DNA from 3 places in the Rhizobium sp. IBUN genome. Region 2 is predicted to be linked to each of the others. Evidence: riboswitches for the same ligand, from Rfam matches in the RefSeq annotation. Region 2 holds a riboswitch; each other region holds the start of a gene.
The links. Region 2 has a riboswitch for cobalamin ahead of cobU (bifunctional adenosylcobinamide kinase/adenosylcobinamide-phosphate guanylyltransferase). Riboswitches for the same ligand answer to the same signal wherever they lie in the genome.

Region 1 (2,258 bases), on a different contig from region 2:
CTGCGAAACGACACCTTCGTACCGCCGGGTGGCGATCCCGGCCAACGCCGCTACGGTCTCCCCGGCATGTCGACGCCCTCTCATCTCAATACCGTCTGTGTGCGCACCTGCGACGGTGGCTTTTTTCCGTTAAGCTCGAATGCAACCTCGCAGGACTTCGCCCGCGATGCCGACACCTGCTCGAAGATGTGTCCCGGCATCGACACCGAGCTCTTTTATCATGACGTCTCCAGCACTGAGACTTCACAGATGATATCGGCGGCAACGGGCGCTCCTTACAGCGCGATGCCGAACGCTTTCGCCTACAAGAACCGCAAACCCGGCGAAAAATCATCCTGCAGCTGCGACCTCAACGCCTACTATGAACGGATGCGAAAAAGCCAATCGATCAGCGAACCGCCGCAACAAGGATCGATCACTACGATCGAAACCAAGAAGCCCGAGCCAGCGAGCAAGGTCGCCGCCCCGGCTGCACCGCAGCCTCAGGTGCCGGACAGGCCATATGATCCGGCGACCAACAAGGTGCGCCAGATCGGTCCGCAGTTCTTGGCCGGCGACCAAGGCACAATCGACCTCAAGCATCCGGCAAAGCCGGGCCCTCAGCCGCGGCAGCAATAGCCGCCCTCAGTCCGCTGGATTGTCCCAGCGATCCGTAAACACCAGTTCCTCCAGCAGCAATCGCTGGCGCCATCCTTTGACGGCGAGTTCCGGCTGGTCATAGAGCCGGTCGACATAGCCGACGCAGAGCCAGGCAACGATCTCGACCCGATCAGGAACACCGAGGATGTCCTTGATGTCGGACTCGTGAAAGATGCTCACCCAGCCGACCCCCACGCCTTCGGCTCGGGCGGCGAGCCACAGATTCTGCACGGCACAGACCGTGGAGTAGGAATCCATTCGCCGATTGTGCGTCCTGCCAAGAACGACATCGCCGCAGCGATGCGGATCGCAGGTCACGCAGATGCTGAGCGGTGCGGTGCGGATGCCCTCAAGCTTCAGTGACCGGTAGAGCTGTTGCCGCCCGCCTTCAAACATCTCGCCCGCCTCGCGGTTGGCGCGATCGAAGGCCTGCCACGCGGCCTCCTTCACCTTGTCATCGCGCACCAGGATGAAATTCCAGGGCTGCATGAACCCAACGGACGGCGCGTGATGTGCGGCCGTCAGAAGCCTTTTGACGACATCGTCCGGTATGGCATCCGGGAGAAACTCGGAACGCACGTCGCGTCGCGTCGAAATCGCCCTGTAGACGGCGTCGCGTTCCTCAGTCGAAAAGGCTGCGGCTCCCGACAGGGAGCCTGAATGGTCTGGTCGCATCGTCAATCCCCAACAACACAACCGCCCGCCGTCCACGCGGGTCAGTCTATGATGTCGGGCCGGTCTTCTGACTTGGCGTCATCCGACTGCCGCGCCTTCCCGGTACTGGACCAGTGGCTCTTTGCGGCAGCCGTCAGCCTTACAGCGTTGGGCACGTTTCGGTCTTTCACCGAATTCCCGATTCTCCCGCCTGCGGCGGGCACCCGACGGACGCGTCTATGCCTATAAACCCTGGCCGACGCAATCCCTTAATCCGAGACGGGAAAGTAGCGCACGTAGGCGAACTCATCACCTGACGGCGACCAGTTGGGCACGTTGATCGTTCCCTGCCCGCCGAAGAGATCGAAGAGCGTCGTCAGGTTTCCGCCATCCATGTCCATCAGCCGCAGGCGAACATCGAGATCGCGTGGATGGTCGAACACATCAGGATCGTAAGAAAGGATCAGAACCTTGTCGTTGTTGGGCGACGGATGGGCAAACCAGTTCCCATAGTTGTCACTGGTGACCTGCTCGAGACCGGTCCCATCGGGATGGATTCGCCAGATTTGCATGAGGCCGGTGCGGCTAGAATTGAAGTAGATCCATTGACCGTCGGCGGAATAGTCCGGCCCGTCATTGCGTCCCTCGCCGTGGGTCAGCCGCTTTTCTTCGCCGCCGTCAACGGAGATCGTGTAGATATCGAACAAATCGTTGCGGATGCCACAATAGGCGAGTTGCTTCCCGTCGGGCGACCAGCCGTGCCAATAGGATGGCCGATTTTGCGTCACCAGCCGCGGCGTACCACCTTCGGCCGGCAGCACATAAATCGTCGACTTCCCGAACTCGGTTTTGTCGGAGATGACGATCTGGCGGCCATCGGGCGAAATACCGTGGTCGTTGTTGCAGGTCGTCGCAAAGCCGGTATCGACCTTGCCGACCTTGCTCGAACCATCAAGTGCGAGACG
Region 2 (2,258 bases):
TCGCGCTCCAGAAGCTTGGTCATCGTCGGAATGAAGTCGTCGGCAACCGTGCAGCAGATGCAGCCATTGGTGAGCTCGATGATGTCATTCTCGGTGCAGTTCTCTGCGCCGCAGCCCTTGAGCACGTCGCCGTCGACGCCGAGATCGCCGAATTCGTTGATGATAAGCGCGATCTTCTTACCGTTGGCATTGGAGAGCAGATTGCGGATCATCGTCGTCTTGCCGGCGCCGAGGAAACCCGTGATCACGGTCGCCGGAATTTTCTGCTGGTTCATGAAATTCAACCCTTCATCTTCAACGGCAGTCCAGCCGCGATAAAATACACATCCACGGCCTCGGCCGCGATCATTTGATGCAGACGGCCGGCATGGTCCCGAAACTCCCGCGCCATGCGGTTTTCCGGCACGATACCGAGACCGACCTCATTGGAAACGATGACGAGACGGGCTTGTGCCGTCGGCAGATACGCCACAAGCGAGGCAAATTCCGCCCCTATGTCGCGGTCTTCCATCATCAGATTGGTGATCCAAAGCGTCAGGCAATCCACCAAAACTGCCCGCTTCTCGCCATCGATCGCCCGCAGGCAGCCGACAAGATCCAGCGGCTCTTCATGGGTATGCCAGAGATCGCCGCGATCGGCTTTGTGCTTGTCGATCCGGGCGCGCATCTCGTCGTCCCAAGCCCGACCCGTCGCCACGTAATGGTGCTCCAGGCCGCTCGAGACGACCAGTTGCTCGGCAAAACGCGATTTGCCCGAGCGCGCGCCGCCCAGGATGAAAGTCGCGCCTGATGATATCGGGCTCATGGAAAACGCTGACCGATCTTCGGAAGCCTTCCGCGAGAGACCGGAACGACTGCGGAGCGCAGCCGGCAAATCTGTCTTTCAGCCATGACAACCTCCGTGCTGGCAGCGGGCATCACCCAGGAATGGGCTTTTCGCCCGGCACAGTTGGCAGGTCTCCTGGCTCGCGGGTCTTGGCCGCGATCGGGGCAAACCGGAAACCGGTCGCCCCAGATCGTGCCAGCGGATCTTCCTCGCCTTCCCGGCTGCATTTCATGAAAAGGCGGACGATTCGTAGACGTAAGAGGCGTCCTGCCCCGGTTGATCATGATGCACTGCCAGTGACTTTTCCGTCGCCACTTTCGCACAGCCCGCCTGCACCCTTGCAGGCTGTCAGCCACGCGAAACCAACGCCGGACGGAAAACCCTGACCGCTCTACAGTCGCGGGGTCGGCTATGATGACGGTGCCCGAATTGGGTCCACCGCTTCACATTCCCTTTTCATCCGCACCGATTCAACCGGTCCGGAACCATCCGTTATGGCGTCATCGTTAGGCAAGGCCACTCCTGAAGTCAATCAAAAGCCGTCGCTCCTAAGATTGCCGTCATCGCCGCGAAACGCTGTCAAGTCGACCTACTCTACAAGATTTATCGTCTTTTATCAGTGGCTTACGTCATAAATAATTATTGTCCGCGCCGGTCTTTTGCCGCAATTGCATCGCAAGCGGGTCGCGCCACTGATTTGCACCTCCCTTCCTCGCACTTGAACGCGCCTGCGCCCGCCTAGTTTTCCTGCCATGCTCCTCAAAATCGATATTCGCCGCTTCGGTCCGTTTCATACCCTTCTCGATATCGGGCGGATGCGCGCCCTGCTGCGCCGCAGCGAGATGGGGATGGTCATCGCCGGCGCGATCGTCGGTGTCATATCGGGTTTGGCGGTGACCGGTATGGGTCTCATTTCCCGCGAAATGCACAGCCTGATCTTCGGAATCAGCGACGTCGAGAGACTGAGTTCGTCGCAGATCGACAACAAGCTGCTGTTGCTGACGGCGCCGGTCTGCGGCGGCATTCTCCTGGGTCTGTTGCTGTTCGTGCTTGCCAAGACCCGCAAGAAGCCGATGGTGGACCCGATCGAGGCGAACGCACTGCATGGCGGTCGGCTATCTCTCACCGATAGCATTCTGGTCGCAGTCCAAAATCTTATTTCTAATGGTTTCGGGGCCTCCGTCGGCCTGGAAGCCGGCTACACGCAACTGGCGGCCGGACTGGCCTCGAAGCTCGGGCTGAAGCTGCAGCTTCGCCGCTCGGACCTGCGCGTTCTCGTTGGGTGCGGCGCAGCGGGTGCGATTGCCGCTGCCTTCAATGCCCCGCTGACCGGCGCATTCTACGCCTTCGAGCTCATCATCGGCTCGTACACCATCGTCTCGCTAACGCCGGTTGTGGTTTCTGCGCTGGTTTCGACGCTGGTGGCTCGGCT
Region 3 (2,258 bases), on a different contig from region 2:
CTGCACGAGGCCGATGAAACCGACATAGGCCAGACCTGCCGCGATTGCCGCATTCCACACACCGAACCGCGGCGTGAGGCGGCGTGCAAGCGCAATTGCCGCTACAAGCGCAGCGATCGAAACGACGATCATCAGGAAAAACAGTTCGGTCCTGACGCCAATGGTGTCGGGATTGCCGACTGCCGGCGGATTGGCCGGATATTTTATGTTGGGTACGATCACGATAGCGACAAACGCCGCAACGGCGATGAGGGCAGAGGTCCCGCGGGCGCTCAGATTGCTGAACCGCCCCTGGATAAAGGCGAATACGAGGGCAAACAGGCCGCCGACAGCAATGCTGTAGGCCATTACACCGGTCAAGAGGCCAAGGCCCGCCTGCGTGGCGCGGCTGACGATTTCAGGCTCAGCAGTTTCACCCGCCGCCTGGGCGGCCGCCTCCTCGAACGCGATCGCCTGGTCGACAAGCGGCTCGCCGAACGTATGCGCAAAGGCGAAAACGAGGACGCCAGCGATCATCCCCGCGAGCATGCCGCGAAGCAAAAGATTTCCAACCATGTCCGGAACTCCCTTAGTGGCAGGGGAAGCCGAGGAGATGCCGGCCGTCATGCACGAACTCGTGCACGTACATACCGTTGAAAAGCGCCATCGCGCCCTCTTCAGTACCGACGAAATAGATGGCGATGAGCATCAGCAGACCGCCGAAGATGGCCCAAGGCAAAAGCTCGCCAACCGGAATCGGAGCCGGTGCGGCGTCGGGCGCAAAAGTAGTGTCAGACATGTATTCCTCCTGGAATGACGCGTTCAGTCGAGAATCGTTGCGTGGCAGGGTCTGACTTCCAGTCCGAGGTATCCTCGTCCTGATCACAGTGGCGCGACCGCACCGGAATTTCACCGGTTTCCAAACCCACAACATCACCGTTATATCTGGCGCTTCGAACCTGTCAACGAAACTTCATGCAGCGGCGGGCCACGCTCCCCGATATCCGGAGATAACGAACGTGATGACGCGCCTTACCTGGATCTGCCACGGCCCGACGGCCGCCAACCGCGAGGCGCGCTTCCCGCAGGACGAACCGCTGGATGAAAAGGCAATCATTGCCACACGGGCAATCACCCCACGCCTGCGGCACGCCGGCAGCGTCTTCGCCAGCCCGACGCTGCGCGCGCGGCAGACGGCCGGCGCGCTTGGCTTGCAGCCGGAAGTTTCCGAGGCGCTCGCCGATTGCGATTTTGGCCGCTGGGCGGGCCGTTCGATCGCCGAGATCCAGCAAGCGGAACCCGAGAACCTTGCCGCCTGGATGGCGCAACCGGAGGAAGCCCCGCATGGTGGCGAGGCGATCGCTGCCGTGTGCATGCGTGTAAACGGCTGGATGCGCGAGCACTTGCAGTCCGGCGGTAACATCATCGCCATTACCCATGCGACGGTCATCCGAGCAGCCATCATCGGCACGCTGAATGCCCCCCTGTCATCATTCTGGATTACCGATATCGAACCGCTCGCCGTCGCTCACATGACCAGCAACGGAAGCCGCTGGTCCCTGCGCTTCGAAGGACAAACCACCTAATTTTCAGGGCGATAATTTAGTCCAGCCTTACGCAAGCAATCGATGCAATAGTTTCTCGACCCGACACCGTCGGGCTGTCAATCCTTGCCCCAAGGAGGACTTTGCATGCCCTATGATTGGAGCGGCGCGCGGATGCGACGCACGCGTCTGCTACGTATGACTGGCGCCGGGATGCTTCTCCTGCTCGTCATCAGCGTCACCCTTCTAACCAGACTTTGAGAACAACAGGCGAGCGACCAAGCGCTCGCCTCGTTTTTCACCGCGGCTTTCGAGCCAGTTCACACGCTATGATAGCGATTTGACAACAAGAAATCGCCCTTTGATTTGAACAAACGCTTCAGACTTCCATGATACATCAGCGCCCGGGTGGAGATGGAGTAAAGCATGCCGGTATTCTTCCAGAGCAGGGCCGGGAGGCAATGCTTGTTGGTCATGGCGTTGGGGGTAACGCTATGGCTCGTCGGTGCAATCCTGGAACTGGATAACTGTGTGGTCGCCTTCGTCGGCGCCTACGAAAGCTATGGTGCAGACAAGCTCGTCCTCGCCCTTGGCATCGGCGGGGCGATGAGCTTCGTCTATTCGATCCTGCGCATTGTCGATTTGCGCAAGGAGATGGAGCTGCGGGCCACCGCTCAGGCCAAGGCCGACTGGACAGCAACCCACGACCACCTCACCAAACTTCCCAACCGCTAT

Region 1: linked by a shared signal. The riboswitch ahead of bluB (5,6-dimethylbenzimidazole synthase) and the one ahead of cobU (bifunctional adenosylcobinamide kinase/adenosylcobinamide-phosphate guanylyltransferase) in region 2 are both predicted to bind cobalamin.
Region 3: linked by a shared signal. The riboswitch ahead of RHIBUN_RS0132265 (CbtB domain-containing protein) and the one ahead of cobU (bifunctional adenosylcobinamide kinase/adenosylcobinamide-phosphate guanylyltransferase) in region 2 are both predicted to bind cobalamin.

What each region holds. Positions count from the first base shown of each region.
Region 1 is NZ_AZNV01000035.1:4,290-6,547, reverse strand. Features, by position in the region: gene RHIBUN_RS0125010 (DUF2865 domain-containing protein) at 1-618, shown strand, start outside; gene bluB (5,6-dimethylbenzimidazole synthase) at 625-1,314, opposite strand; cobalamin riboswitch at 1,354-1,536, opposite strand; gene RHIBUN_RS0125000 (TolB family protein) at 1,563-2,258, opposite strand, start outside.
Region 2 is NZ_AZNV01000020.1:57,263-59,520, forward strand. Features, by position in the region: gene cobW (cobalamin biosynthesis protein CobW) at 1-275, opposite strand, end outside; gene cobU (bifunctional adenosylcobinamide kinase/adenosylcobinamide-phosphate guanylyltransferase) at 281-805, opposite strand; cobalamin riboswitch at 934-1,331, opposite strand; gene RHIBUN_RS0118650 (chloride channel protein) at 1,579-2,258, shown strand, end outside.
Region 3 is NZ_AZNV01000079.1:3,224-5,481, reverse strand. Features, by position in the region: gene RHIBUN_RS0132270 (CbtA family protein) at 1-555, opposite strand, end outside; gene RHIBUN_RS0132265 (CbtB domain-containing protein) at 569-778, opposite strand; cobalamin riboswitch at 804-950, opposite strand; gene RHIBUN_RS0132260 (histidine phosphatase family protein) at 1,002-1,565, shown strand; gene RHIBUN_RS0132245 (EAL domain-containing protein) at 1,950-2,258, shown strand, end outside.